Regions from separate parts of the Lysinibacillus parviboronicapiens genome, predicted to be linked through region 2. Evidence: riboswitches for the same ligand, from Rfam matches in the RefSeq annotation. Region 2 holds a riboswitch; each other region holds the start of a gene.
The links. A riboswitch is a leader RNA that binds a small molecule or an ion and turns the genes downstream of it on or off. The one in region 2 is predicted to bind S-adenosylmethionine.
Positions count from the first base shown of each region.

Region 1: another riboswitch for S-adenosylmethionine. It lies ahead of metK (methionine adenosyltransferase); the one in region 2 lies ahead of C9J31_RS02175 (O-acetylhomoserine aminocarboxypropyltransferase/cysteine synthase family protein).
Region 3: another riboswitch for S-adenosylmethionine. It lies ahead of C9J31_RS08950 (YezD family protein); the one in region 2 lies ahead of C9J31_RS02175 (O-acetylhomoserine aminocarboxypropyltransferase/cysteine synthase family protein).
Region 4: another riboswitch for S-adenosylmethionine. It lies ahead of C9J31_RS18835 (methionine ABC transporter ATP-binding protein); the one in region 2 lies ahead of C9J31_RS02175 (O-acetylhomoserine aminocarboxypropyltransferase/cysteine synthase family protein).

Region 1 is NZ_CP073713.1:3,718,513-3,726,284, forward strand. It holds gene C9J31_RS17905 (alanine/glycine:cation symporter family protein) at 1-150, opposite strand, end outside; gene C9J31_RS17910 (alpha/beta hydrolase) at 278-1,084, opposite strand; gene C9J31_RS17915 (gamma carbonic anhydrase) at 1,219-1,731, shown strand; gene metK (methionine adenosyltransferase) at 1,837-3,033, opposite strand; SAM riboswitch class I at 3,290-3,408, opposite strand; gene pckA (phosphoenolpyruvate carboxykinase (ATP)) at 3,611-5,197, shown strand; gene C9J31_RS17930 (alpha/beta hydrolase) at 5,243-6,073, opposite strand; gene C9J31_RS17935 (vWA domain-containing protein) at 6,238-6,903, opposite strand; gene C9J31_RS17940 (alpha/beta hydrolase family protein) at 7,030-7,772, opposite strand, start outside.
Region 2 is NZ_CP073713.1:421,394-429,165, forward strand. It holds gene C9J31_RS02160 (succinyl-CoA:acetate CoA-transferase ScpC) at 1-372, shown strand, start outside; gene C9J31_RS02165 (DASS family sodium-coupled anion symporter) at 431-1,912, opposite strand; gene C9J31_RS02170 (glycerol-3-phosphate acyltransferase) at 2,115-2,747, opposite strand; SAM riboswitch class I at 2,905-3,018, shown strand; gene C9J31_RS02175 (O-acetylhomoserine aminocarboxypropyltransferase/cysteine synthase family protein) at 3,137-4,438, shown strand; gene C9J31_RS02180 (hypothetical protein) at 4,939-5,325, shown strand; gene C9J31_RS02185 (homoserine dehydrogenase) at 5,814-6,800, shown strand; gene C9J31_RS02190 (MerR family transcriptional regulator) at 6,852-7,082, opposite strand; gene C9J31_RS02195 (response regulator transcription factor) at 7,700-7,772, shown strand, end outside.
Region 3 is NZ_CP073713.1:1,894,920-1,902,691, reverse strand. It holds gene C9J31_RS08975 (VOC family protein) at 1-719, opposite strand, end outside; gene C9J31_RS08970 (nitroreductase family protein) at 824-1,423, shown strand; gene C9J31_RS08965 (flavin reductase family protein) at 1,439-1,927, shown strand; gene C9J31_RS08960 (YhfM domain-containing protein) at 2,361-2,711, shown strand; gene C9J31_RS08955 (ECF transporter S component) at 2,827-3,396, opposite strand; gene C9J31_RS08950 (YezD family protein) at 3,586-3,741, opposite strand; SAM riboswitch class I at 3,814-3,909, opposite strand; gene C9J31_RS08945 (serine hydrolase domain-containing protein) at 4,544-5,971, opposite strand; gene helD (RNA polymerase recycling motor HelD) at 6,488-7,772, shown strand, end outside.
Region 4 is NZ_CP073713.1:3,873,806-3,881,577, forward strand. It holds gene C9J31_RS18810 (glycosyltransferase family 2 protein) at 1-91, opposite strand, end outside; gene C9J31_RS18815 (HEAT repeat domain-containing protein) at 88-1,134, opposite strand; gene C9J31_RS18820 (response regulator) at 1,131-2,024, opposite strand; gene C9J31_RS18825 (MetQ/NlpA family ABC transporter substrate-binding protein) at 2,337-3,188, opposite strand; gene C9J31_RS18830 (methionine ABC transporter permease) at 3,249-3,917, opposite strand; gene C9J31_RS18835 (methionine ABC transporter ATP-binding protein) at 3,907-4,935, opposite strand; SAM riboswitch class I at 5,019-5,124, opposite strand; gene C9J31_RS18840 (thioredoxin family protein) at 5,202-5,513, opposite strand; gene C9J31_RS18845 (toprim domain-containing protein) at 5,528-5,869, opposite strand; gene gcvH (glycine cleavage system protein GcvH) at 5,966-6,346, opposite strand; gene C9J31_RS18855 (arsenate reductase family protein) at 6,428-6,784, opposite strand; gene C9J31_RS18860 (acyl-CoA dehydrogenase family protein) at 6,966-7,772, opposite strand, start outside.

The DNA of each region.
Region 1 (7,772 bases), 1.5 Mb from region 2:
ACCTTTAAACATTAAGACAAACATGTCTTTAATGTGTCGAACTTGTAGGAACCGCGTTATAATTGAGAAAAATAGTCCGATTAATAAAATACCATAAATAAACCAAGGTCCCCATAGAATATCATTCAGTTTTCCAACAATAGCTTCCATTATATCCCCCCAATTTTTGAATGTCCTTTCATTTAGACATTATAGTATTACACTTTTCAGAAAATTACAACATTATTTTCATGTAACTACAGTCTAAAGAAACATTACTTCTATGGAGGGCAATCATCTATTCAATTATATAACCAATCCGGCGGAGAGCATTATTAATGAAATCACGTATATACACAAATATCTCTTCACGCTCTACCTCATGAAATAGATTATGATAGCATTTCGCCCATTCTTTAAATTGAAATTCGGTGAATTCCTGTTGATGTAGCCAATTACGCGTCTGTCTCGTTTCCGTAATGCCGTCCTTTTCTCCAGTCATAACAAGCATCGGCATATTGGGAAATTCCGCCTTGGTCATAATGACTAAATTACGCATCATATATTGTAATTCACGATACCATTTTACTGATACGACTGATTTGAACGGAAATTCATCCTTCATTTCATTTCTACCTTCCACATTACGTGTCAATTTTTCAAATGTAATATCATGTGTCATTTTGACATTAGCCGTTAAAGCACTTAGGCTTGTTAAAGCATTTGACATTTTGCCAGGCAATAATTTTAAATGCAGCCAAGGTGATGTTAAAACAATGCCTGCACATTCATATTTTCTTTTGTGCACCGTATGTAATACTAATGTTGCACCTAAGCCATGTCCTATTAAAAATACGGGCAAATCATATGAAAAGGCATTTTCAATTAGATTCCTTGTATATTTATTATATTCTTTAAAGTCTTCATCATGGACACGCGAAAGTTTTGCCTTGGCGCCATGATTTGGTAAATCCCCCATGACTACGTGGAAGCCTTCCATTCTAAGTTTTTCTATAAGCCATGCGTACCAGCGGTGATTTTCATAAGCACCATGAAGTATAGCTATTACAGCTTTCGCATGTCCATCAGCTTCCCATTTCCACATTCACATAGTCCTCCTAAAAAATAGTTACATATTAATTATAACTAAATATCTTGCACATTTTAATTTTATATTTCCAATAAGTTGCGTATTTGATACGATAATACTACATCAAAGAAAGAAAAGAGGCGATTTCTATGATCTATCCTTTTAAAGATAAAACACCAACAATCGATCCATCTGTTTTTATTGCCGACTATGCGACCGTTACTGGCGACGTTACGATAGGTGCTGAAACGACAATATGGTTTAATACTGTAATTCGAGGCGATGTATCTCCTACAATTATTGGTAAACGTGTAAGTATACAAGATCTTTGTTGCTTACACCAAAGTCCAAAATATCCATTGATTATTGAAGATGAAGTAACAGTTGGGCACCAAGTCACTTTACATAGTTGTACGATTCGAAAAAATGCCTTGATAGGAATGGGCTCAATTATTTTAGATGGAGCAGAAATCGGAGAGGGTGCATTCATTGGTGCAGGCAGTCTTGTACCTCCAGGTAAAGTCATTCCTCCTAATAGCTTAGCATTAGGACGTCCGGCAAAAGTTGTCCGTGAATTAAATGCCGAAGATATAAAAGATATGGAACGCATCGTTCGCGAATACGCAGAAAAAGGGCAATATTACAAATCCTTGCAAAAATGATTGCTAATGAAAAAGAAGGGGTCTAAGAAATATTCTTAGTCCCCTTTCTTTTAATTAGAAAGTATATCTTTATGAAAACATAACAATGCTTTTTTGAAAAGCGACTTATAGACTAGCTTTCTCTCTTAATGCATCAGCCTTGTCTGTATTTTCCCAAGGCACGTTTAAATCTGTACGACCAAAGTGACCATAAGCAGCAGTTTGTTTGTAGATTGGGCGACGTAAATCAAGCATTTTAATGATACCTGCTGGACGTAAATCGAATAGTTCGCGCACCCATCTAACGATTTCGTTTTCTTTTACTTTCCCTGTACCAAACGTGTCCACTGCAATAGATACCGGCTGTGCTACACCAATAGCATAGGCCAGCTGTACTTCAACACGATCTGCTAAGCCGGCTGCAACAATGTTTTTCGCTACGTAACGTGCTGCATATGCTGCTGAACGATCGACTTTTGTTGCATCCTTACCAGAAAATGCGCCACCACCATGACGAGCATAACCACCGTATGTATCAACGATGATTTTACGGCCAGTAAGACCTGCATCACCTTTTGGTCCGCCGATTACGAAACGGCCTGTTGGGTTGATGAAATATTTCGTATTTCCATCAAGTAATTCACTCGGAACTACTGGGGCAATTACTAATTCTTTTAAATCTGCTTGAATTTGTTCAAGTGTTGCTTCTTCATCATGCTGTGTTGAAATAACAATTGTATCCACACGAACTGGCACATTATTTTCATCATATTCAATCGTCACTTGTGTTTTACCATCGGGACGTAAATATGCTAATTCACCTGATTTGCGTACTTCTGTTAAACGGCGAGACAATTTATGCGCTAAACTAATTGGTAATGGCATCAGTTCCGGCGTTTCGTTACAAGCATACCCGAACATTAAGCCTTGGTCACCTGCTCCAATCGCTTCGATGTCTGCATCTGTCATAGAGCCTTCACGTGCTTCTAATGCTTGGTCAACACCTAGTGCAATATCTGGTGACTGCTCACCAATCGCCACTAGTACTGCTAAGTTTTCAGCATCAAAACCATATTTTCCACGTGTATAGCCGATTTCAGCGACTGTATCGCGGACAATGCCTTTAATATCTACATAAGTAGAAGTAGTAATCTCTCCTGCTACTAATACTAACCCTGTTGTTACAGTTGTTTCACACGCTACACGTGCATTTGGATCTTCTGCTAAAATTGCATCTAAAATGGCATCCGAAATCTGATCACAAATTTTATCTGGATGTCCTTCTGTTACACTCTCTGATGTAAACAGTCGACGGTTTGTCATTTGGTTTTCCTCCTATTACTCTTACAAATAGTATTTGCGAAATTAATACGGTACTCATTACCCATGTCAAGTTCGCTCCTAAAGGATTGAACTTCAAGCCGTTGCTGCTTTTAACACGAGGATTTAGAAAGATCCGTCATTATAATAAGGAAAGAAGTGCATATACTTACCTTTACATTCATTTTTACAAATAAAAAAATCCTTTTCTCACGTGTACTTTACATGAGGAAAGGAATAATGACTTCGTAACCTTTCACTCTTATCGTTCAAGGGTTGTCCCCTTGCATCAGGTTGGCACCAACGCATGTCGTGAAATAATGCATGCAGGTTGCCGGGTTTCACAGGGCCTGACCCTCCACCAGCTCGGGATAAGAGTATCCGTTCAATTTCTCATCTTACGTAAAAGGTCGAACGTTGTCAATCGTTTTATGTCGTTTTATTGAAAAGTAATAAAATCGCAAAAATAATTTCTGAATTAGTATAGATTATTTAAGCAATTGTGTTATACTATTTTTGAAATTAAGAAATACTCCCTCGAACACAAGGGAATACTATAAAAAAGGATGGTATTTAATCGATGAATTCAGTAGAAATTGCAAACGAACTGAAGGAATTATTAAGCGGCGGGAACATTAACGTTCAACTTTCAGTACCACAATTAGTTGAAAAAGCTACATCTCGTGGTGAAGCAATGTTAACAGTAGATGGCGCAGTGCGTGCAGAAACTGGTAAATACACTGGTCGTTCACCTAAAGATAAATATATGGTAGAAGAAGCAGATACAAAAGATAAAATTGACTGGGGTAAAGTAAATCAACCAATTTCGTCAGAAGTCTTTGACAACTTATATGTAAAAGTTGTGAAGTATTTAAAAGAACGTGACGAATTATTCGTATTCAAAGGATATGCGGGTGCTGACAAAGACTCACAACTAAGCATCCAAGTAATTAATGAGTACGCTTGGCACAACCTTTTCGCTCATCAATTATTTATCCGTCCAACAAAAGAAGAATTAGCTTCGCATGTTGCTGACTTCACAGTCATTTCTGCGCCAAACTTCAAAGCAGATCCTGCAGTTGATGGCACATCTTCTGAAACATTCATCATCGTGTCTCTTGAAAAGAAAATCATCCTTATCGGTGGTACTGAGTATGCTGGTGAAATGAAAAAATCTATTTTTGGTATTATGAACTACTTATTACCAGAACAAAATATCCTGTCAATGCATTGTTCAGCAAACGTTGGTGAAGCAGGCGATGTAGCATTATTCTTCGGATTATCTGGCACTGGTAAAACAACATTATCAGCTGACGCTGACCGCAAATTAATCGGTGACGATGAACATGGTTGGTCTGATAATGGCGTATTCAACATCGAAGGCGGTTGCTATGCAAAAACAATCAACCTTTCTGCTGAAAACGAACCAGAAATCTACAGTGCTATTCGCTTTGGCTCTGTGTTAGAAAACGTAGCAGTTGATCCAGAGACTCGCGTATGTGACTATGATGACGGTTCTTTAACAGAAAATACTCGTGTTGCTTATCCGATCCAATACATCGAAAATATTGTTGATCCTTCTGTTGCAGGTCATCCAAAAACAATCGTCTTCTTAACAGCTGATGCATTTGGCGTATTACCTCCAATCAGTAAATTAACAAAAGAACAAGCAATGTATCACTTCTTAAGTGGTTTCACTTCAAAGCTTGCTGGTACAGAACGTGGTGTAACAGAACCAGAACCAGTATTCTCTACATGCTTCGGTTCTCCATTCCTTCCACTTCCAGCAACTGTGTATGCTGAAATGTTAGGTCAAAAAATCGATGAGCACGGTGCACAAGTATTCCTTGTAAACACTGGTTGGACTGGTGGCGAATATGGCACTGGTAGTCGTATGAAACTTTCGTACACTCGTACAATGGTACGCGCTGCAATCGATGGGAAGTTAAACAACGTAGAAACAATTCAAGATGCTGTATTTGGTTTACACATCCCAACAACTGTTGAAGGTGTTCCAACAGAAGTGCTTAACCCACGCGAAGCATGGGCTGATAAAGCGGCTTATGATAAAAAAGCAGCTGAACTTGCTGGCCTATTCAACGACAACTTCAAGAAATTTTCGAACGTATCTGAAGCCATCACTAAACTTGGTGGTCCATTAAAATAAGTTAGACGCCAAGAGGAGACGAATACATTCGTCTCCTCTTTTTCCTTATAACGATCTCACAAAATCATAAATAGCCTGATTCATATCTGGCTGTTGATCGCCTACCATGGAATAATGATTGCTCGATGTTACAAACGTTTGAATATTTTTTGTATAGTTCACTGTATCTTGAAATAGCGGTTCTGCAAACAATGCAGGTAATGGGCCAATTGCACCGGTCGCCATCACTAAAAGCACAGGACTCGCAACTTTTTCTGCTATTGCCTTCGGATCATAATCTGCAAAACCTTGCAAATCTTCATTTATATTTTGGACATGCATTCTACTCTTCCAAATACCATCTATCTCGACAACCTCGTACAACACCGCTTGCTCAATCTCTTCAGACCATGTGATACCTAACATTGTATATAATTGCTGCATTTCTTGTAAGTACTGGTCCTTAGACAAATACGTTTTGTGCAGTCTACCAAGTGAGGGCTGTAGTATTGCACTAAGTGCAGGGTCAATTTTACATGCCCCGTCTAAGTAAATTACTCCTTTCACATGTGGATGCTCACTAGCAATAATCGATGTGATAAATGCACCCATTGAATGTCCGATAAGTATCGGCTCGTTGATTGCTAGTTTTTCTAGTAATATGGATACATCTTTAGCATGTTGTAATACAGAACTCGTTTCTGATGGGTCACTTTCCCCTCGCCCTGCCAAATCCACAGATACCGTTTTAAAGTCTGCTTTTAACAACTGAACTAAATGATAAAAATTATGCTGATGTCCAGTTAAGCCGTGTAAAAATACAATGGTATCGTCTCCTTGCCCATCAAGTGTAACGGCCAAATCTCTTCCACCAACATCCACAAGTAATTGCTCCATTCCTTCACCCCTTCTAATAATAGAAAATTCTAACAAATTAATGATAGCATGACAGAATGCTAAATAAAAAGTGTAAGCTAAAAATCGTTTTTGATATAACACTTAGCATAGTAAAAGGCAGCCTTAAAAGACAATATTATCCCCTTGGCTGCCATATCCCTTGTTTATATGATTCTTTGTTCTTTTGCCTCTTTCAGCCATATCGGAAACTCATCAAGTAATTGCTCATATAAGTGTTCATCAGTTATCGTTTCCATACTATCTAGATGAAAAAAATTGGCGTTATCAATGAAGCGCCCCTCCATCGAATCTAGTTTACGTAAAACATCAAAGTTCGAATCCCCTATACCTACAAACTGCCAAAATAGCGGTTTAGTAGATGATTCTACAATGAAGCGTTTTATCCCATTCTTACATCCACCATCATTAATAAAAACAATAAATGCAGGATCTTGACTTGGCTCTTCATTCACATATTTTTTTATAACATCTTCCATAACAAGTGGCTCATCATTTCGCCCAAATTTATGTACACTTTCATTATTTAAAATTTCACGTTCAACATATCCTATAAAATCTTTTTCTGTTACTGCTGGTAATCTTGAAAATTCATTATCATATACCCAGACATCCAATGCCCCGTCATCATCAAACTGACTCGCAACTGCAAGTACTCGTTCTACAGCTTCTTGAACGACTCCCTGACGATAAAGCTTACGCATCGAGCCTGAAATGTCTAGCACTATTCCGACACGTGCCATAACTCCCTTTAAATTCTTTTTCTCTAATACAATCTTAGCAGTTTGCTTCTTTAAATTAATAGAACTCATTGTCAACACCTCCGATAGTAAATATCTTACAAATGTAGTATACATTATTAATATAAATATGGATATAAACGATTTTTACATAAAAAAAAACAGTTACTCTATCTTTTAGAATAACTGTCGTACTCGTTATTGTGCCTTCATCCAATTACAAAGCGTTCGTACTACTAATCGATTCACCTCGGAAGGGAAAAAATGTGTTAGCTTTTCATAGTACCATGTCTCATAAATTTTTTGAGCATCCTTTAAATAAAATTCTAGTTGTCTTGCATGTTCAATATCAACATTTTCATCGCGTAGTCCATGAATAATGAGCACTGGTGCAGTAATATGTTCAACTTCAAATAATGGTGTCCTTGCATCGTACGCTTCAGGTACACGATTAGGAGTGCCTCCGATAACACGCTTCATCATTCGTCGCATATCTGTACGCTCCCAATATGTTGCCGTTGCATCGGAAACACCAGCCCATGTGACCACAGAAGTAATATCCTTTCGTAAAATGGCCGTCCAAAGTGCCATAATCCCTCCACGTGAAAAGCCAAAAACATGAATATTATCATTACAAAATTGTTTTAAAACATCCACACCATATATGGCATCGAAGCGGTCCCGACCAGCAAATTCATCTCTACCTTCACCACCTCTATTACCACGATAATAGGGCGCAAAGACAATGAATCCTTGTGCAGCAAACTGGGCCACTCGTGCTGGTCTGACCATGCCAATATTTTGCATGCCACCTCGTAAATATAAAAAGCCATCATATGTACCACTTGCTCTTGGTTCAGCTAATAAGCCCTTCACTCGTAATCCCTGTGACATATACGTAATTTCCGTTAAACGAATAGTAGGGTTTGGTGAAGGATACG
Region 2 (7,772 bases):
GGTGGTTCTGGTGATTTTGCACGCAATGCACGTCTGGGAATTTTTGTGACGAAGTCATACGCTAAAGGCGGTAAAATTTCAAGTATCGTGCCAATGGTGTCGCATGTCGACCATACGGAGCATGATGTAGATGTTATTGTCACAGAACAAGGTGTAGCAGATTTACGTGGCCTAGCACCAAAAGAGCGAGTTGGTCGCATTATTGATAACTGTGCACATCCAGATTATCGGGAACAATTATGGGCGTACTTTAATGCAGCAAATGAAGCGACAGGTGGTCACCAAACACCACATGATTTAGAAAAAGCATTGTCATGGCACGTTAACTTAGCAAAGAACGGTACGATGAAAGATCCATCCTTTGCTAAATAAAAATATATGTAAAATAAGCCTTGAGGAAGACAACTGTCTCTCAAGGCTTTTCTTTTTATTATAACAATCCAATCCATTTCCAATATGTCGCTGTGAATAAAAGGACCAAAAGGTACCCGATAATCGTCAATGGAATGCCTGATTTTAAGAAATCTTTCGTTGAAAAGGCACCTGTACCGTAGGCAAGCATGTTTTGGGGTGCGCTAATCGGTAATAAGAAACCAAAGCTAATGACAAATTGTTGGACTAACACGAAACCGACTTGATCAACATTTGTAGTTAATGTTGAAGCTAATACGATAAATACCGGAATCAGTGCGGAAGCTAAACTTGTAGCACTGGCAAAGCCCAAATGAATAAGAATATTAAAAAGTGTAACAATCGCGATTGTTGCAAGGATTGGCATAGAATCAAGACCTAATGAACCGAATACAGTATCTGATAACCATGTCGCACCTTTCGTACTGAGCAACACTGTCCCTAACATAATCCCAACTGCGAAAACGATTATTGTCCCCCAAGGAATATGTGGCTCAACTTCTTTCCATGTATAAACACCGATTTTAGGCATTAATAGAATCGCAATAGCAATAATTGTGACAGTTGTAGTATCGAATGGATGAAGCTTGTCTTCTGTTGCCCAGAAAAATAAAAGTACTACCGATGTTATGATTAAACGAATTTCAGGTGCTTTTAATGGACCCAAATCAGCAAGTTGCTTTTTAATGACATCTTTACCACCTTCAATATTGCTTGTCTCAGGTTTAATTAACGTAATCATTATGAAGAAAAGAGCCACTGACATGATGATTGAGAATGGCGCTGCGTATAATAACCAAGCACCCCAAGAAATATCTACACCGAACTGTTCTTTAATAAAGTTTAAGGCAACCATATTTTGGGCTGCGGCTGTTTTAATGCCGATATTCCAAATGGAAACTGCTTGGACAGATGTAATAACGAGTAAGGCGGCCAGGCGACTATCTCGTGGTAAGCCAAATGCTGCCACCATGCCAAGTAGTATTGGTACGACTGCACCAGCACGTGCTGTAGCAGAGGGTACGAAGAATGCTAGTACAATTGATACTAAAATAGCACCGAATACAATTGCCTTCGTTTTAGTGCCAACTAGCGATAAAATCCATAAAGCCAGTCGTTTGTGTAAATTAGTGATCTGCATGGCAGCGGCTAAGAATAGAGCTGCGGCAACAAGAGCAACTGCAGAGTTACTAAATCCGCTTAAGGCCATTTTTAACGCCCCTGAAGTACCTAAATCTGTTGTAGGATCATCCATAGAGGGGGCTAAACCAAGCATAACTGTAACAAGAGCAATAATCATGGCAGAACTGACAGGATACGATACTGCCTCAGTTACCCAAAGGATGACTGCGAAAGCTAAAATCGCTAAAGCACGTTGGCCTGCTATGGGTAAATCGCCGCTATTCGGTAAAAATGTAATAATAATAAGTGCCGCGAATGCCAGGCCAATCCATAGTGGCTTCAAATTGCGTTTAGGTGCTGCATTTTCGAGAGTAGACATATAAATTCATCCTTTCTAACGATAAATATGACTCTAGTTTTCTATAACATCGGTCCATAAAATGCTTTATTAAGAAAGTAATTTTGTCTAATTATTGTAAAAAGTGCAAGAACATAAAGAACCCTCTATTTGTAGCAATATTAAGTTATAACGAGAGAATAGATGGTCACAGAAAATACAAAAATATCCAATGTGATAGTGCTTATTTCTTTTTCTTAAAGGCAGCAGTTACTTTAGGCTCGGTACCATGAATCAGTCGTTTAATATTTTCAATATGTAAGACAAGTGCTATGCCAAAAAGGATAAGTGCAATTATTGTTGGTCCTATTCCTGGAATCCATAAAAAAGTAGCTGTACAAAATACAACATAAAATTCTAGGACGCCGACGATTAAATAATCTGTGGCAAATGATAAAATGACAAATAAGATGAGTGCAAATAGTCCGATTTTCCAATCGACGGCAAGCAAAATCCCTATTATCGAAGCAGTTCCTTTGCCACCGTTAAAACCCATATAGAATGGGAAATTATGCCCTAAAATTACTCCAGCTGCAATTGTATATGTTAAGAGCCAAATTTGTACTTCAGTTAAATGCAAAGCACCAGCTAAATAGAGATGTACACCAATAATGGCGGCAACGCCTTTCCCAATATCGATAAGCGCCACTAATATGCCATATTTCCATCCGAGTGAAAGTGTTGCGTTTGAGGCGCCGGCATTGCCATGCCCAGATTTTTTTAAATCTACCCCCGATAACAATTGTGCTACTTTTGAGCCATGAATACAGCCGATTAGATAGCCAACAATAAGAAAAATTATCAAGGCTTTTACCATAAAAATACTCCTCTCGAAAAATCTATTTTAAAGTAGTGTATGTGTTCATATTACGTTACGGAGCAGACAGAAGTTTCAGAAAAAATCAAATTTTACTGTTGACAGAAAAAAACTCTATGTTTATACTGTGTAACAACGATGGAAATTGAATCACATACTCTTATCAAGAGCGGCGGAGGGATAGGCCCTATGATGCCCGGCAACCAGCGAGTAACCTACTTGCTAAGGTGCTAATTCCTACAGATTCATACTTGGATCTGGCAGATAAGGGGAGGAAAACTTGCAACCGCAACCCTCTTCTTAACTGAAGAGGGTTTTTGTTTTCTACAGAAAATCCTCCTCATCTCCGGTACCATCGTAAAAAAATAACCATTTTAGGAGGAACAAAAATGACAAATTTTAAACCAGAGACCTTATTATTACACGGAGGCCAAGAGCCAGACCCAGTCACAGGCTCTCGTACAGTTCCCGTGTACCGTTCAACAGCTTTCGTATTTAAAGACACTGCTCATGCGCAACGTCTTTTCGCTCTAGAAGAAGCGGGTAATATTTATACACGTATTACCAACCCAACTGTAGATGTTTTTGAAAAACGCGTTGCTTTATTAGAAGGCGGAACAGCTGCAGTAGCACTTTCATCTGGTGCAGCAGCTATCGCATTTTCGATTTTAAATGTTGCAGGCTCAGGCGATGAAATTGTAGCAGCAAGTTCTTTATACGGAGGCACATATAACTTACTAGCAAATACATTACCAAACTACGGTATTAAAACTATTTTTGTAGATGAAACAAATCCAGAAAATTTCCGTTCAGCCATTAACGAAAAAACAAAAGCTATATTTGCTGAAGGTTACGGCAACCCAAGTTTAAAAGTACTAGATGTTGAAGCAGTAGCTAACATTGCACATGAAAATGGCTTACCATTAATTATCGATAGCACATTTGCTTCACCATATGGTTCTACACCAATTGATTTTGGTGCAGACATTGTCGTTCATTCCGCTACAAAATGGATTGGCGGTCACGGAACAACTTTAGGTGGCGTTGTTGTAGATGCAGGAAAATTTGACTGGACACAAGGAAGATTTCCTGGCTTTACAGAGCCAGATGCTTCCTACCATGGTTTACGTTACGGTATCGATACGGCAGCGGCTGCATTTGCTACAAAACTGCGCGTGCAATTACTGCGAGACTTCGGACCAACATTAAGCGCTGATGCTGCATTCAACTTTTTACAAGGTTTAGAAACGCTCCATTTGCGTATTCCTAAGCATAATGAAAATGCATTAGCTGTAGCTGAATATTTACGCAACCACCCATCTGTGGAGTATGTAAATTACAATGGTTTAGAAGATTTCGCTACTCATGATTTAGCGAAGAAATATTTGAAAAATGGCTTCGGCTCCGTGCTTACATTCGGCATAAAAGGTGGACGTGAAGCAGGTCGTAAACTGATTGACAGTGTGAAATTATTCTCACATGTTGCAAACGTAGGAGATGCAAAATCATTAATTATTCATCCTGCTTCTACAACACATCAGCAGTTATCTGCGGAAGAATTAATCCAGACAGGAGTATCTGAGTCGCTCATCCGCTTATCCATAGGCTTAGAAGCAATAGAGGACATTATTGCCGATTTACAACAAGCTATTGCGCAAGTAACTGCGGCGCAACAAGAAGTAGAAGCTTAATTTTTAATAAAGAAGCATTCAAATATTGATGCTTAAGTGATGTCACGTTTTTCGTATTTTCTCATGTGAAAAGCCTCATTTGGCAATACGTGAAACGTTGCTCCATAAAGCGCATACCTCATTCGGTTGCTTATATGAATTTTTCTAAAAATAATACCTAGTAATTATATAAGTATTGTTGACTTCTCTAAAACCATGCTATATACTAGGGATTAAGTAAAAGGTTCGAGGGCTACCAACCAAGAACGTAAGTAAATGTAGTTGTAAATGACTTCTCATCCCATTCGATAGATGTTCATTGTAAGAGCTATAAGCTCTCAAAAAAACACACATCCTCTTGAACTTAAAGGTAGTTGATGTGATGTTGGAAAATGCTTTAAACATAAAATTGTTTTCATAAGTGCTCCCCCACTTTTGAATATATAGCTGGATAGGAGAGTAGGAGCATAGCCAGCAACTACTCCCATCCTATTAAAATGATCGGAAAAGGAGTGTTTGAAATGGGAAATGTTTATAGTGCACATAACATCGCGTCTTATTTTATTTACGAATTAAATGAAAGTCATGAGTTTGTGAATAATATTTCCATTCAAAGCTTACTTTCGATAGTTGAAAAAAAATGGCATCAAACTTTCGGGCATACTGCTTTTAAGGAAATTGTGCATACTAAAGAAGAAAGCTACACAGTGAAAGAAGTTTACGAGACGTATCAAGCTTATGGTACAAATCATATTTCTTTACCAGCAACAGAGTATTATTTGAAGTATGGTACATTTCAATTAGTAGAACGTACATATTCTGTACCAAACTTTACACAAGAAGAAGAGATTCTTGTACAAGTAGCATTAGCACATTACCGTTATGTATTATTAACAACAGCAAGCTAACTCTTCTTAATATAATATTAGCTCATTCTCTACTGCTATAGGGAATGAGCTTTTTTGTTAAGCAGATTAAAACAGCAGTAATTTTGATGTTGGAAAAGAAATAGCTGTTGGATATTTTGGTTCGTTAGCAAAACGTGTGTAAAGAAAAATTATTTTGTTGCTATCTTTCAAAAGAACAATTCTATATTACGACTTTACATACATATATATAATAGAAGAAAGACGTAGTTTTTTATAAAGGAATCGTCATTTTTTGTTCAAAAATTATAGATGAAGCAAAAAAACGTATAATAAAGGCAATGAAAACGATTTCTTTTGCACGTCTAGAGAAAACAAATGTCCATCCTAGAAAGATTTTTCTTGTGCAAAGTATTTATTTACGTTACAATTTTCTTTAAGTTGAATTTCGAATTATTAGAATTTGTGTGAGGCACAAATTTTTATCTTTATTAAAACCGCGGAAGTGTACGTTGGAGGGAATAACAGGAATGGCAACTATAAAGGCAGCGATCTTAGGATTTGGAACAGTAGGTCAAGGTATTTATCATATTTTAAAGGAAAAGCGTGAAGAGCTTAAAAATAAATTAGGTATAGAGTTAGAAGTAGCAAAAATTTTAGTTACAGACGCTAGCCGTGAACGCGTACCCGGTACAGCACATTTGATGACAACAAGTATGGATGAGGTTTTAGCAGAGCCAGGTATGCAGGTTGTTTTCGAAGCAATCGTCAATGAAGAGCCCGCTTTTGGCTATTTGAAACGTGCTGTCGAACATAAATGTCATGTCATTACTGCTAATAAGGTGATGTTTGCGAAGCGTGGTTTAGAGTTGCAGGAACTAGCTAAAGCAAATGGTGTCTTTGTTGGATTCGAGGCAACAACAGCTGGTGGCGTACCTGTCATTAAAACGATGAAAAATATTTTGCTTGTAAATGATGTAAGTCGTATCCAAGGAGTTTTAAATGGTACTTGTAACTATATTTTAACGAAAATGCGAGCTGAGGGTTGGTCCTTTGACAATGCTCTAATAGAAGCACAAAAATTAGGATATGCTGAAGCTGACCCATATAATGATATATCAGGTCAAGATGCCTTCAAAAAATTAATGATTTTGAGTGCGTTAGCATTTGGTGAGCAACCAGATTGGGCAGATGTCGAAGTAATTGGTATTGATAGTATTTCGGCACAGCAAGTAAAAGAAGCGTGTGAAAAGGGCTTGCGTTATCGTCACGTGGCAGAGGTTGAAAAGTTTGCTGATGGGCGTGTGGTAGCAAAAGTTGGCCCACAACTAGTAGATAAAGAGCACCCACTTTACCCCGTTGATGACGTCAATAATGCAGTAGCGTTGGACACAAATTACATCGGTACATTAACACTTGTTGGACCTGGTGCAGGTATGTATCCAACGGCAAGTGTTATGGTCGAGGATTACGCAGAGATTATTGGCAAACGAGCGGGATTTGTCGTAACGATTTAACAAAGTGCCAGGCACCCAAACAATTCTGAATTGTTTGGGTGCCTGGTATTTTTAGTCTTCATCTTTGATATCAATATCTTCTGGAATAGGTGTATTGCGCCAAATTTCGATTTCCTCTTTAATGCGCTCTAATTGCTCAAAGTAAGTGCTAAATTGTCCGCTGTTAATAAGCACTTGTGTGCCGTCATAGACAGAGTGGATACGTCCCTCGTAAACAAGACGATGTACTTGGTGTTCTGACATACCAAGGTCAATAGCAGTTTCTTCAATTGTTTTGTACATAATCGCTCGCTCCTTCTGTTGTTTTTATTATAACTTCTCTTTAACAGAAAACCTAATAACGTTGAATGAGAAAAGAAGAAAAATAGGAATTGTCTGTTTTTGGATAAAACTGTATAGTTAGTGATAATGATGATTGGGGTTGCGTTAGCTCTTTTGCAGAAAAACCCCTTGCAGTGTACACAATTTTTAGTAAAAAGCTAATGGACAGCTAGAAGCATAGCCTGTAGTTGTAATGATAGTTCGTTCAGTGCATGAGGTCCGTTTTCAAATAGCGTGGCGCGGTATATAGCTGGATAATGAAGTACATAAGGACAAATCTTTATGATAGTTATGCGTACAAGCCTAAATATTAATTAAAAGTGGTTTTAGAAAAAATAGTACCACTTTGCCGAAATTTATCACTAACAGACCTGTTGCTGCAACAATACGGGGCGTAATCCTTACGGGTGAATAGTTAAATTTGACGTCTTAATTTGGGGAGCAATGTTGCTTGCCGCTACTGTCATGCTTGCAAGGGAAGAAAGATCAGAATAAAGCTTAAGAATTTCTTCATTTTTATGCTAGCAGGTTTTTAAGATTTGAAAGGTACACTATTATTTGAGAGCGAGGTGTATATCATGACGAAGTTAACAGTTCTTGTAACAGATGACGATCAAGATATTCGTGATGGTATTGAAATTTACTTAAAAA
Region 3 (7,772 bases), 1.5 Mb from region 2:
AGCGTTACCCCAAACGGACCTTCACTTTTCCGACCCAGCATCATTTTTGTTGCCGCTTCTTCCTCAAAAAAATCTAAGCGCATATTTGGCAACTGTAAGGAGATACACGGTGGTTGTCTGTCTGGCTCAGATAATTGTAATACTTCCTGCCAACGTTGTACGGTAGCCTGCGCATCTTGTACAAAAAATTGCACAGACTCCATCGTAATAGACTGTTTCATGTTGATGGCACCACTTGCCTCTAATTGCGCCAAACGCTCGTCATCCCCATCTGCCCATTCGATGAAAAATGGAAAATCAATGGCTTGCCCGGGCTCACCAAAGTGCAATAGCTTCCATTTCACAACCGAGCCATCTGGCCGTGTTCGACTACAAGCATCCGGTCCGTAAACTTCAAGTCCCAACGCACGTAGACGAGCCGCCTCTTCATCAATATTTGTGGTACGTAAAGCAATGCGTGAAAACCCGGAGCGCTCATTGTCACCCTTAAACGTATGATGTAATGTATAAGGTAGATTCGCCGCTTCCTCAAATAGCGCTCGCTCATAAACTGCAATTTGCTCGATATATGTTAAGCCAAAATAACTAAGCGTATTATACGTTCCCCACATGGTGTGCTGACCACCATTCACAGTGTGGATATTGCGCTTATTTAAGAAATCCTTTATATTCTCAGGTGACTGAACTTGATGTACTAAATGGTCGAAATATAAAGTCATGATAATTCCCCCTTTTCATTGTTTAATTATATACTTTACCTGTTAGTTTTATTGGTTTAAAATAATATTAAGAATTTTCGAATAGTTAAGGAGTTTTTCTCATTATGACAACTGCATTTTACGAAGCCATTCAAGGTAGACGTTCCATTTTTGGCTTATCGAAAACTTCTCCCATTTCAGATGAACGTTTACAAGAAGTAATTGAATTAGCGGTAAAAAATGCCCCATCGGCATTTAATTCACAAACAGGACGAATCGTCGTGCTACTGAACGATCAGCATGAAACATTTTGGCAGCTTGCGTTAAAAAATGCGCTTGCACATGCAACGCTAGAGCGTATTGAATCGACAACTGCTTGCTTTCAAGGTTTTGTGGAAGGCTATGGTACTGTCTTATTTTTCGAAGATTATGAGGTAATTGACAGTTACCAAGAGAAATTCCCGAAATTAAAAGACCAATTCCCTATTTGGTCACATCAAGGTGCAGGTATGCTTCAATATGTTATTTGGACTGCACTTGAACATGAGGGATATGGTGCTAGCTTACAACACTATTACCCTGAATTATCGGAAGAATTGCGTACAGCTTGGCATATAAAAGCAAGCTGGCAGCTCATTGCCCAACTGCCATTTGGTGGGCCTACTGCCGCACCACGCGACAAAGAAATAGTGCCGGTGGACCAGCGTGTTTTTATCATAAAATAACAAGAGGTGATTGAAATGACTGACAACGTAACAGCATTTAAGCAAGCTTTAGGCAATTACCCCACAGGCGTCACAGTTGTTACTGCATATAATGACGCGAACGAACCGATTGGCTTAACCGTCAATTCCTTTGCATCTGTTTCAATTGACCCACTGCTAATCTTATGGTCACTCGATAAAAAATCACAGCTACATTCACATTTTCAAGCAACCAAGAAATTCGCTGTCAATATGTTAGCGAGTGACCAAGCGCATTTATGTACATTGTTTTCTAGTAAAATTGCTGACCGCTTTGCCCAAACAATCTGGTCTACTTCCGCGCACGGTTTACCGATTTTACATGATACATTATCCACATTACAATGTGAAACTTTCAAGCAAGTTGATGCGGGCGACCATACGATATTCATTGGGCATGTTTTAGCCATTGATAATGCACAGAAAGAACCACTGCTCTATCATCGTCGACATTTAGGTCAAATCCCTGCAAGTTTTTACGAGTAGTTCTGACCCAATTCAATCATTTCTTTCCGATAGTAAAATGCTAAGCACAATAAGTGATTTTACTAATCATATTACGCAAATGATTCGCATTCGTGCAGAAAACAAACGTATATGCCACTTTAGTTTATAAACCAACAGGAGTTGCCTCAAATTTACACGTTGAGGTAGCTCCTTTTATGCCTATAGAAGGAAGTTTCTTACACAGCGAGAATTCTATCTTATGGGGATATTTCTTACAGAACTAAACACGCTTATGCCAAATTAGTGTACTGTAGGAACAGGATAGCAACATCTATTGACCGATCTTTTAATTTGCTTTAATCTGCTGCAATTTATATCACACAGAGAAAGGAATGTGATAATAACGATGTGCCATATTAAAAAAATGCTCGTTCTTGTTTTGGTGATCTTCATGACTGCCAGTTGCGCCGGTATGGAAAAACAAAAAATTATCGTGCAAAAGCATAATGATACGGGTATATATGAGGACTTGAAGGAAATTACCAAAAGGAAAAAGGTGAAAGCAGTTAAAGACATACTGCATAGCGCGAAATGGGAACAGATGAAAGTTGATATGGCCAGAGAGGCTGACTATCAATTCGTTTTTCAATTCGTCGATTCTAACATCCAAGCCAAGGCCATTCTCTACTCCGTGTGGCTAAGTCCAAACAAAGACACATTAGAAGTTGTAGAAGGTGACTATCAATATGTCCACCTCAATCGTGAAGATTCTCAAAAGTTATTCGAAGCTCTTACTGAAACAAACCTAGTCGATGTAAAATGAAACTTTAATCTGTGGGAACTTTCTTCGTCCCACTGATGGTAATGGAAGCAATCAGCTAACCGTTCATGTGAAATCAACAGAAATAAGGGCACCCTTTTCGAAGGATGCCCTTTCTTCAATTATATTTTGTGCGTTGATGAGACATCCAAGTACCAATATTTCGGCATACTAACATAGTCACAATCATGACAATGACACCTTTCACTAGATTGAATGGTAAAATCCCTAAAACAATCATATCTTTTAAGGCGTCCCCCTTCACTGGCTCCATCCCTAAAAACAAGGTGTACATCGGTAGGAACAGCACATAATTCAGTAAGCTCATACCAACTGCCATCACAATTGTACCTGCTACCAAACCAACGATTAACCCCTTGATACGCTGTAGTTTTGAATAGAAAAAAGTCACTGGGATGATAAATAACACACCTGTCGTAAAATTGGCAATATGCCCGACTGGTACCCCCGTTGTGCTTCCTGATAATAACCAATCCAGCATATTTTTTAAAAGTTCTACTAAAATTCCCGCAACTGGTCCCATCGTCATTGCTGCTAATAAGGCGGGCACATCACTAAAATCTACCTGCAGGAAATTTGGAAATGGTGGTAATGGAAAATTAAATAGCATCAGTACTATGGATATACTACTTAGTACGCCTATATTCATGATATATCTTAATTTCAACGTGCTCGCTCCTTTTCAACTGGCACCCATAAAATAAAACTTCAATGCGTGTGTTTTCATCCGCCATGCATTTGTGAGTTGTTCGATCACCTGACCGTTCATGTGACATAAAAAAGACCACCTATAAGCCGAGGGATGATCCCTGCCTATAATGTGGCCTCCAGATTTCTAGTCAGCTGTGTTTATTCTTTATTTTTTCTGTGGAAATCTTTGCTTCTCAAGTCGATTAATTTGCACAATGACACCATCTTGAATGGTAATCTGCACTTCGCCAAATTGTAGATTTTCAATTGCATCGGCAATCACTTGTAATTTCTTGTCATCAATCTTAGCTGTTTGAGACATTGGATACACCCCTTCTTTTTCATACTTTTTTCGTACAAAAGAGGTCAACGCATCATGATGATTCGATGGACCCCCTTATCTCTCAGAAAACTCTGCTGGATTTGGCACCGTTTTAGTCGGTTGCCGAGGCTTTATTGGGCCAGTTCCCTCCACCTCTCTTGATAAGAGTATTACGTTTCTTGGAAATAATTCTATAATTCTGAAAACCTATTGTCAATATAAATATTATAAAACCTACATGAATACTAAGAAATTAAGTAAAATGGTTCATTTTGTAAAAAAACATCCGTACACTTAAAGTTACATAAGCGAAAGGATGTTTTTTTATTTTGCACCATTTGGTCAATTGTCAGCATTTCTAAATGATGTAACTGAGCACAGGCGGCGAGTATAGCAGACGGCATTTGCCTTTCGCCACAGAGCAAAGCTTCCTGCGAAGAATAGCGGGAGCTGAAGGCCGCACAGAAGCATAGCGACAAGGAGACTGCAACCATGCCCTCGAACAGCGAACTGCCTCATAGCGGAAATCAACCGATTTATATAGATACTTCAGTCTAGGTGTGCAGAAATAATAAAGTTGTTTAATTTACAATAAAGTCATTTAAAAAATAATATAGTTGTTTAAAAAATCTTTTTCCACGAACGGAGCAGATTAGTGGAAGCAATAGTAATTAGGTTTGACTGGGAAAATTGTCGATGATATTAAAAAAGACACCGAAGTGTCTTATGTTTTTCAAATTAAGCATACCGATAAATTGAAATTTAATTACTTAACATTATGCTTATTTTGGGAGCGAGGTTTTTATCGGTGAGTGTATACAAACCATGTAATGCTTGCTGTTAATAATGCTGTCGAAATCAAGGCTGTAAGAACACTATATGTTTGCCAAATAAGTATCGTTGACCAATCGAAAGCACAGCACAGTATACCCAGGGCAATCGTAGCGATCAGGAAAATAACTGTTACGATTATTCTCTTTTTTGTCATTGGCTGCCGCTCATTCGTTTTCCTTCTGCGTAATCCTAAGAGAAATAGCAAAACGGCCAATAGGCAAAGAATAATTGTGATAGACGACAAAATGATATCCATAAGCTGTGTGCCACTTATTTCATATGACTGAGTTAGATTGCCGTCTAATATATCTTTAACTTTTAGTACCAGGTTTATATTGGTATTTGCACCGTTGCTCAGCAAGCAGACGGCTGTTCGTTCATTTAGCAGTATGGCTACTTCGGTTCTGAAATTTGGGTTGCCCCCAGTATGTTCTATAATTGTTTGGTCGGCGTTTACCGACCAGCCTGCCGCATAATACATATCGTTGACAGCCGAAACAGACATATCACCCCTATGTGATTTTTCGATAACCGTGTGAAATATTTCGGGTATGTCCTGCACGATACCCATCTGTATGCCCATCCAACGCGCCATATCTTTTGTATTAGAAATGATGTAGCCTGCGGGTTTATTCCCAGCATAATCCGGAGCTTTAAATGGAGTTGTCATAAAAAAGGAAGAACGGTAGCCCTGTGCCAACTGTCCAGTGGCTTGAGCATCTTCTTTATAAACATACGTCTGGTGAAGACCTAACGGCTGAAATACCTGTTCCCTCATAAAGTCTTCATAACTTTGTCGCGACACAATCTCAATAACCAAACCCAATACGTCATAATTTACGGTTCCATAGTTATACTGTTCACCGGGAGGGAACGCCAATTCAGCATCCACGAGCATTTCTACAGTCTTTTGCAACATATCCGGTGTATTGCCCTGTGGAATATTTTGAGTATGCCTAATATTTGTTAGACCACTGGTATGGTGAAGAAAGTTATTTAGTGTAAGGCTTTGCATATCAACAGGTTTCCCTTGATACTTTAACGTAAACCAAGGTAAATGTTTTTGGACAGGGTCAGTCATGGAGAGCAGCCCTTGCTCTTCCAACAGCATAATACCCATACCGGTAAAAGCTTTACTGACCGAGGCTAACTCATAGAGTGTATTTTCACTTGCAGACAACCCCTTTTCACGGTCTGCATACCCTGAAGAAAAGTAGAACACTTCATCATCAGCAAGTATTGAGATTGACATACCCGGCACACCTGATATACGACAGGCATCATCTAGCAACGCTTGTATTGCCGCAGATTTCGAATCTGACAACGCATAACTTTGTGTTGCGAATCCTGAGAATAATATAAATATCGTTAATACAAAAACAATAATCTTTTTCATAAACTCTCCTTTTCGAAAAATTATAAGAGAATAATATAAATAACCTACTTTTACAACTATTAAACTAAATTTTAATTTATCTTTCTATTCACCTATATAATATCTAGTAATTGTGAAGAGTTACACTTAAACGAACAGATGCGTTAGTTCAATAAGAAGTAAACAACTTTAAAGAGCCTTGCTACGTAGAATGTAGTAAGGCTCTTAGCTTTTATTAATCAAAATTCAATAACTTTATTATCATTATACACTAGGACTAGAAAATTAAGGTCAGAAAAAACACCCTCTTATCTAGCGGGTGTGTGTCTTTGCATTCAATTGGTGGATGTTAGCACAAAAAGCATTTAGAAACCACAAGCATAGAAAATATGTCTCAACCATTGATAAAAATGAGCACCTGTGGTAAATTTATATAGATATATGCCTAATAATAACTGCAAGCATTATATCCCTATTTTATATTATATAACATAGTTTTTCGTTTGTCAAACCCAATTTTTTTAAGGAGTGGTTGCTATGGAGTCAGAATTTCAGCAAGAGCAAAAACGAGTAGACAGTGTAATAGAGACGATATCAAAGCAAATCTGCAAATTAGAGGAAGAAACTTCTCGTCGTCGGAACGAACTGGTTAATATACGTAAACACTTTTGGGATGAAGTCAAGGTGAATGTTGATACCTTTGACGATTATCTTGAGACCATCATCGGATTGAGACAAGAAGCTCAAGCTCTTTCCGTAAGCCAAAGCACCCATAGACATGCAGCCAAAAGATTGTCCACGTTGAGCCGTATGCAAAAGGCTCCCTACTTCGGACGAATTGACTTCATCGAGGAAGGACATTCAACACAGGAACAATTCTATATTGGCATCTCCTCGCTGATGGATGACAGTGGAGAGGATTTCCTTATCTACGACTGGAGAGCACCCATCTCGAGTGTCTACTATGATTACCAACCGGGCCCCGCTCAATATGCAACCCCTGGAGGCGTATTCCAAGGCATATTGGAGAAAAAGTGGCAATATCTAATCCGCGGCGGTGTTCTTCAGTCTATGTTCGATACGAGTCTTACTATTGGAGACGAGATTTTACAGCAGGTGCTAGGCCAAGGTACTGACAAACATATGCACAGTATCGTAGCTACCATCCAACAGGAGCAAAACCGAATCATCCGACATGATCGTGGGCGACTGCTCATTGTGCACGGTGCAGCTGGTAGTGGCAAGACATCTGCCGCCCTACAGCGCATTGCTTATTTGCTCTACAAATATCGAGATTGTCTAAGTGCTGATCAAATTATTCTATTTTCACCTAACTCCATGTTTAACAGTTATGTGTCCAATGTACTGCCGGAACTGGGCGAAGAGAATATGCAGCAAGTCACATTTCAGGAATACTTGGATCATCGCTTAAGTAAAGCATTTCACGTTGAAAATCCTTATGAGCAATTGGAATATGTTTTAACAGCTACCAATACCCCGTCCTACAAGTCAAGGGTGGCAAGCATTCGATTCAAAGCATCACCCCTTTTTTTCGAAGCGATCGAATCATATCGAAAGTCATTAGAGGTATCTGGCATGTGTTTCAAAGATGTGCTCTTCAGAGGTACGCCGATTGTTACCGCTCAACAAATAGCAGAATGGTTTTATAATAACGACACTTCACTCCGCTTCCATAATAGGCTTGAAAAGTTAAAGGATTGGCTAATGAACAAAATAAAAGAAACCCAAAAGGCTGAACTGACTATGCCGTGGGTACAGGAGAAAATCGAGCTACTTAGCAATGAGGAGTACCACAAGGCCC
Region 4 (7,772 bases), 1.4 Mb from region 2:
CAAACATCATGCAATATGAAGCAATAACGAATAGCATATAAAATAAAATAACGCCACCAAAGAACCACATAGAATAATCTACAATTTTCATCTGTTCCCCTGCTTTCTCGCTACTATTTCCTGTGCCATTTCTATCCCATATTGATCGCTTGATGATGCTATAAATTGCTGTAGTTTTGCTAAACCTTCTCGGTCCTCCGCTATCGTCTTAGCTGCTTGTGAACGCACCCACCAATTTTCATCTTGTAGAAGTAGTTCTAAATATGAATAGGTATAGGTTAATGGTACATGTTTGAAAATTTTCCCTACCATTAACCTTGCTTCCCAAAAATCAGAAGTCACGAACGGCACAAAGTGCTCAATGTCATCTATCACACCGATCTCAAAAAGACCCTTTAATGCTCTTATTTTAATTTCAGTCACATCATGTGTTAACAACTGCTTTAATCTATCGATATATTTCATATTCTTCTTGGCTGCAGCCGTATCAATAACAGCATATTGTATATTAGCAGGCCATCTATCAAATTCATCAAAAAATCGTATAAACACATCTTCCTCTAGCAAAACAAATAATCTTCTATATTCGCTTTCAGAATAACTAGCATTGGGTACCTTTATTTTTTCGATAAATAGATCAGGTTGGAACGATGAGTATATTTTTAACAATTGAAAGTATTCGGTTTCCGAAATATTGGTTCTTTCTAATTTTTTACAAGCCTCTAGTAATTCATCTATGTGCAATTCTGAAATACGATACAAAGCGTTCATTCGAATGCTCCATCGCTTACTACGTAAATCTTGCGCATAGAACTTTATTAGATATACATTAGAAAATTCTTTTATTTTTTGTCTTACGTTTTCATTTATAATGTTTTTTAAATAAGATGAAAATATAATTTCAATTGCTTCCACTTGTGCCCTGCCGCGAGGAACGAGCACCACAGAAAAAATTTCATCATTAAATAGATATTCATACCAACATTGTGAATAGTTTTTTATATAAGTTTCACGTGCTGTCAGAAAGTGATTCTCACGTTCTCGTTGAAAAAACAAATACAACACAAATATAAAAAACAGAACCAACATTAAGGCTATTACGCTAAGTAGAAAGTGAATCGATAAACCAATCATAGCCAAAACCTCGCAAAGGTTCGTTTAATTTTCGCTTCTAATAAACGCAAATTAAAGGGTTTAACTATATATTCGTCTACTCCGCCCTCATAAGCATTGAGTATTGCCCCTTCAGAATTACGTTCTGACATCATATAAATAATAAATTTTTTCTCATTCGGCATTTTTCGCAAAGTGTGTAAAATTTCTAAGCCATTTTTACGCGGTAAAATATCATTCATAACAACTAGATGTGTATGACCAGATTTATAAGTGTTTGATTGTAAAAAGCTATAGCCATCCTCATAAGCTGTTACCTCTAATGCAAAATTAGGTATGTGTAGTTGATGTAATGTTGTCTCTAGCACTTTTCTAAAAATGACATTTTGTTCAATAATACTCACCTTTACCTGTTCGATTGGTTGCACCCTATAATCTGTTACTCGCTCAATAAGCCACATCGGTTGACTGTCATCTGCTAGTTTTTCCTTGTTTTTTTCCAGCAAAGTATCAAAAGTAACATGATTATTGCGTATTTCCGTGATTGAAGCTTTTATCCCTAACTGATTAAACTCTTTCACTACGTTATTGTTTTTTAGCATTTTAAAAATGCGTCGCAAAAACGCCTCTGCTTCCACATCACTGCTTTGCAAAAATAGTATACCCCAATGATCTCCATCTGCTGATTGGAAGAGTAAATCAGTTTTTCTTATTTTTGACTTTAAAAAATTAGAAATTTGCACATTTATATTGCACCGCTCTACCTCAGTGCTTGGTGTAAAATTTGCTAATTTTAAAAAAACGGCTGTAATTGTAAGGTGTGAACGAATGACACTTTCACGCCAAATTTCAAAATATCTCTTTACTTCATGTTCCTGCATGATATCTTCTGCAATGATTATTTTATTCATTTATTATCACCTCAGTATTCACTAAGAATTTATCGTTGTCGTTGTTTCGTTTTATGCAATTAAATCCGATATTTTACATTATAACTATAGTAATAAAGATATTACTATACATAATTTATAATAACGCACATTCATTATACTAAAATATATTATATATTTGATATAAAAACTAGAATAAGATTTCAAAAAGCAAATATGTATATTTTCTGATAAATGAACTACAACACAAAGATAAACACAATCGTTTTTATTCACAAAAACAAAAAGGATATGCAAGTTTATCACTTACATACCCTTATTTAGCAAAGTTAATTACTTAACTGGTACAACTGCGCCTTTCCATTCTTCAAGGATGAAGTCTTGGATTTCTTTAGACGTTAATACTTCTAATAATTTTTTAATTTCTTGTTTTGTTTCATCGCCAGCACGCACAGTGATAATGTTTACATATGGTGATTCTTTATCTTCCAGAGAGATAGCATCTTCCATTGGGTTTAAACCGTTATCAATTGCGAAGTTCGAGTTGATAAGAACAGCATCGCCTTCTTCGTTTTCGAACATTTGCACTAGCATTTCTGGTGCAGTATTTGCATCGAATTTAAAGTTTTTAGGATTTTCTGCGACGTCTTTGATTTCAGCTGCTGTTTTGTCGATACCCTCTTTTAATTTAATTAAGCCTTTAGCTTCTAATAATGAAAGCATACGACCGTGGTCTGAAACAGAGTTAGAAAGTAAGATTGTTGCTCCTTCTGGAAGATCCTCAAGAGTCTTGTATTTTTTAGAATAGATTCCGATTGGTTCTATGTGGACACCGCCAGCATTGACGAAATCATACCCATTATCTTTAATTTGTAAATCTAAGTAAGGAATATGTTGGAAAAAATTTGCATCAAGATCACCAGATTCTAAATCTTGGTTAGGTAGGACGTAATCTTGGTATGGTTCAATTTTTAGATCAATACCTTGTTCGGCTAAAATTGGTTTTGCTTTTTCTAAGATGACTGCATGTGGTGTATTTGAAGCACCAATAGTTACTGTTGTATTTTCTTTATCGTCTGCTTTATCTCCAGTTGTTGAACCTGCATCTTCTTTTTTATCAGCGCCACAAGCTGCTAGAGCTAGTACAAGGACTGATAAGAATAAACCTGCTAAAAATTTCTTCATTTGTTTACACTCCCTTTTATCTTGTTAAAAATATGTTAGCGGTATGAAACCGGAATAACCTTAACGTTTGTCTGTTTTGGCTGTAATCATGTCGCCAATCCATTGAATGATAAATACTACAACTAAAATTAAAATCGTTGCCATTAATGTTACGTCCTGACGATTACGTTGGAAACCGTCTAAAAAGGCTAAGTTTCCGAGACCACCAGCACCAATAATTCCTGCCATTGCTGTATAGCCGACAAGTGCAACCGCAGTTACTGTAAGGCCTGAAATAAGTGCAGGTAAGGATTCAGGAATTAAAACTTTCCAAATAATTGTTGAAGTTTTTGCCCCCATTGAACGAGCCGCCTCAATAACGCCTCTATCAATTTCACGTAAAGCGATTAATACCATTCGTGCATAGAACGGTGCGGCACCTATGATTAGTGCCGGTAATGCTGCATCTGCCCCACGGATTGTCCCAAGTAAAAATTTCGTGAATGGGATTAATAAAATGATTAGCACGATAAATGGAATGGAGCGGAAAATATTAACGACCGACCCTGTTAAAAAGTTAACCAATTTATTAGCCCAAAGTTGGTTAGGACTTGTTAGGAATAGGATGATGCCAATGGCTAACCCAAGAATAAAGGTTACAACCGTTGAGATAGAAGTCATATATAGTGTTTCATATGTGGCTTCCCACATTTTTTCCCAGTCGACATTCGGAAAGAGACTAGTTAGCATCTGTAATCACCTCCGTTTGTACTTCCACTGTATTTAAATAACTTAATGCAGCAGTCACATTGTTCGCTGAACCATCAATTTGGACAATGAGTGTACCATATGCGCCATTTTTCGTTTGCGAGATGTTACCATGTACAATACTCATTTCAACATCAAACTGCTTCACTAGATGTGAAATAACTGGCTGCTGTGTTTTTTCTCCTACAAAGACCAGCTTGACAAGTTGGCCCGTTGGATAATTTACTTTTAGCTGTGCCATTGTTTCCTGCGTTTCTTTCGTATCTGTAATTTGAGAAACAAACTTTTTCGTGATAGCTGCTTGTGGTGCTTGGAAAACTTGTAATACTTCTCCACGTTCTACAATTTCCCCCGCCTCCATCACTGCCACACGATGACAAATTTTGCGGATGACATGCATTTCATGTGTGATTAAGACAATCGTTAACCCTAATCTTTCATTAATGTCTACAAGTAAATCAAGAATGGCATCTGTTGTCTCCGGATCCAGTGCGGATGTTGCTTCATCACATAACAATACTTCTGGATTATTCGCGAGCGCACGCGCAATCCCAACGCGCTGCTTTTGTCCACCTGAAAGTTGCGATGGGTACGCTGTATCACGTCCCTCTAAACCAACAAGGACAATCAATTCATTCACGCGCGCCTCTCGTTGCGCTTTAGGTACACCTGCAATTTCTAAAGGAAAAGCAATATTTTCCGCAACTGTTCGAGACCAAAGTAAATTGAAATGTTGAAAAATCATACTTACCTTTTGTCTAGCGTTTCGGAGCTTTTGCCCTTTAATCGATGAAAATTCTTGGTTGTTCACCGTCACCGTACCGGATGTTGGCTTTTCTAAACCGTTTAATAAACGAATCATTGTACTTTTACCAGCGCCACTATAGCCGATAATGCCAAAAATCTCACCTTTATTAATGGATAGATTGACATCTTTGACTGCTGTTAATTCGCCATTCGCGGTTTTGTACTTCTTGGTAATATTTTGAAGCTTTATCATAGCGAATACTCCTTTTCTCATATAGAAAACCCCTTCACTCACGACAAGTTGAAGGGGTCACGTACTTTATACGTTGAACCGTTCTCTCATCTTTCAAAGAAAATTTCTTTGGGTGATTTGGCACCTTTTCACTAATGTGATGGTTGCCGGGCTTCATCGGGCACTTCCCTCCGCCACTCTTCATAAGAGTTCGATATTTTATTTTTATTTAAAACTTATGCTGAAATAAAATTAATATAGTTGATACTTTACCATGCTAGTAAAGTTCAGTCAATTGGTTTTTTTAACAATTCGTATAAAAATGGTACGGATTGAAAAGCATATACCTTTTCTGTAACTTTTTCGCCATCACTTATAAGTAAACATGGTACACTTTCTATTTGGTAATCATAAGCTATTTGCTCCATAAAATTCATATTCGCTTTACCAAGCTGTAACTGTGGCAGCAATTGCTCAACAATATCCATCATTTTTGATGCGACTGCACACGTCCCACACATTGGTGTATATAAATAAAAGGCAGTTTTTTCACCAGACTGCATCGCCGCTTCCCACTGCTCTTTTGACCATTCTTCCATCTTTTCACGCAACCTTACAAAATATATTCATTATGGATGGAGAAATGCGCGCGCAGTAAAATCATCGCTAGCACTTTCCTCGGTGTCGTCTCTACTTCTTTATAGGTTGGCATCGTGCGTAAATGCTCCGCCTCTGGATAATGTCTGTCCATTAATGCCCGTAGCTTATCACCTGATGCATCTGCATCAAAAAATGTGTATAGCTCACACCCCTCATAAGGATCGAGAAGCTCTTCTAATTGATGAACACCGATTGTACCATTTGTACACAGTATAAGTACATTCTCATTCAAAATAGGTTCAATTTGAAGCTTATCCGAACGGCCTTCCACGATTAAGCATTTCCCTCCGAACATCACGACACCCCCATTTAAACATCAACCCACTATACCCTATTATATAATAAAAAACGCCGGTAATCTCCGACGTTTCCATGTGTTACAGGCTTATCATTATTCAGCAATCATTTCTTCGTATTGTTCTGCTGTCATAAGTTTTTCAATTTCTGATGTGTCAGCAGGCTCTACAACGATCATCCATGCTTTTTCATATGGTGATTCATTTACGAATTCCGGGCTATCTTCTAAATCAGCATTTACTTCAACTACTTTACCTGAAATAGGCGCGTATAATTCAGAAACAGTTTTTACTGATTCTACACTACCGAATGGATCATCTGTTTTGATTTCGTCGCCAACTTGTGGAAGCTCAACGAAAACGATATCTCCAAGTTCAGATTGTGCGAAGTGTGAAATACCGATACGTACTTTACCATCTTCTACTTTTACCCATTCATGTTCTTCAGAGTATCGTAAGTCTTTAGGTGTGCTCATGCAAAAAACCCCTCCATAAATATGTAATATATTCACTATCAGTGTGCCATACTTCTCCCATAAAAACAAGGATAAAAGCGGTTATTTCCAAGCATGCTCAAATTCGGATTCTTTAAACCCTAATGTCACTTTTTCTCCATCAGTAACGATTGGTCGTTTAATCAGCATACCATCTGATGCAAGTAGTGTCAGTTGCTCTTCTTCCGACATTTCAGCAAGTCTATCCTTCAAGCCAAGCTCGCGATATTTCATACCAGAAGTATTAAAAAATTTCTTCAATGGTTGCCCACTTGCTTGCCAAAAGCTCTCTAATTGTTCCTTTGTTGGTGGTTGTTCCACGATGTGTACCTCTTCAAATGAAACACCATTGTCAGTTAACCATTTTTGTGCTTTTTTACATGTCGTACATTTTGGATAATGGATAAATTGAATCGTCATATGTAGGCTCCTCTACAGTCATTTTCTGTAGTATACCATCATAGCTGTCATGAACCAAAATGAAACCTTTTGAGAAGTTCTATCCGTCACTTTTGTCGTTCTATCCATCACTTTCGCGATTCTATCCGCTTCACGCAAAAAACTAGCTACCTTATAACGAGTAGCTAGTTCATGAGATATTCTAGACGATGAATTTTTCAGCTTCAATTAGTTTAACAGAAGCTTCACGTTTCTTCGCAATTAGGTTATAAGGATTGTTACGCGTTAGCTTACGTAACGCAGACAATGTCATGCGGGCAGCATCTCCATCCGCTGAAGCAAGAATTGTATCTTTCGCTTCTTTTTCTATTTCTGCAAAGGCCTCTTGGCAGAAGATTTGTGTATAGAGAAGTTTTTGATGTGCTTTGTCTACTCCGTCACGTGCAATGGCCTTTTCTGTGCGTAATACAACTGATTCCATTGCAAATAGTTGGTTAGCAATGTTGGCGATATTCACAAGCACTTCTTGCTCTTGATCGAGTTTTGCACCGAAGCGTTGTGCAGCCATACCAGCAGCTAACACAGCAATTTTCTTCGCATTTTTCACAAGATATTTCTCTTGTGCTAAAGCTTCCGTGCCCACTTCTTCAGGCATTAACATCAGCAACTCTTGCTGTAAGTTTTGCGCCACTTGCAGTAAAGGAAGCTCACCTTTTAATGCTTTTTTCATGAATGTACCAGGCACAATCATACGATTAATTTCATTTGTTCCTTCGAAAATACGGTTAATACGTGAGTCGCGGTAAATACGCTCTACTTCATACTCTGCCATAAAGCCATAGCCACCGTGTAATTGCACCGCTTCATCTGCAATGTAATCTAATGTTTCTGAACCGAAAACTTTTGCAATAGAACATTCAATTGCATATTCAGCAATGGCATCTGCAATCACTTTTCCTTGCTTTTGTTCTTCAGGACTTAACATGCTTAAACGATCTTCGAATAATCC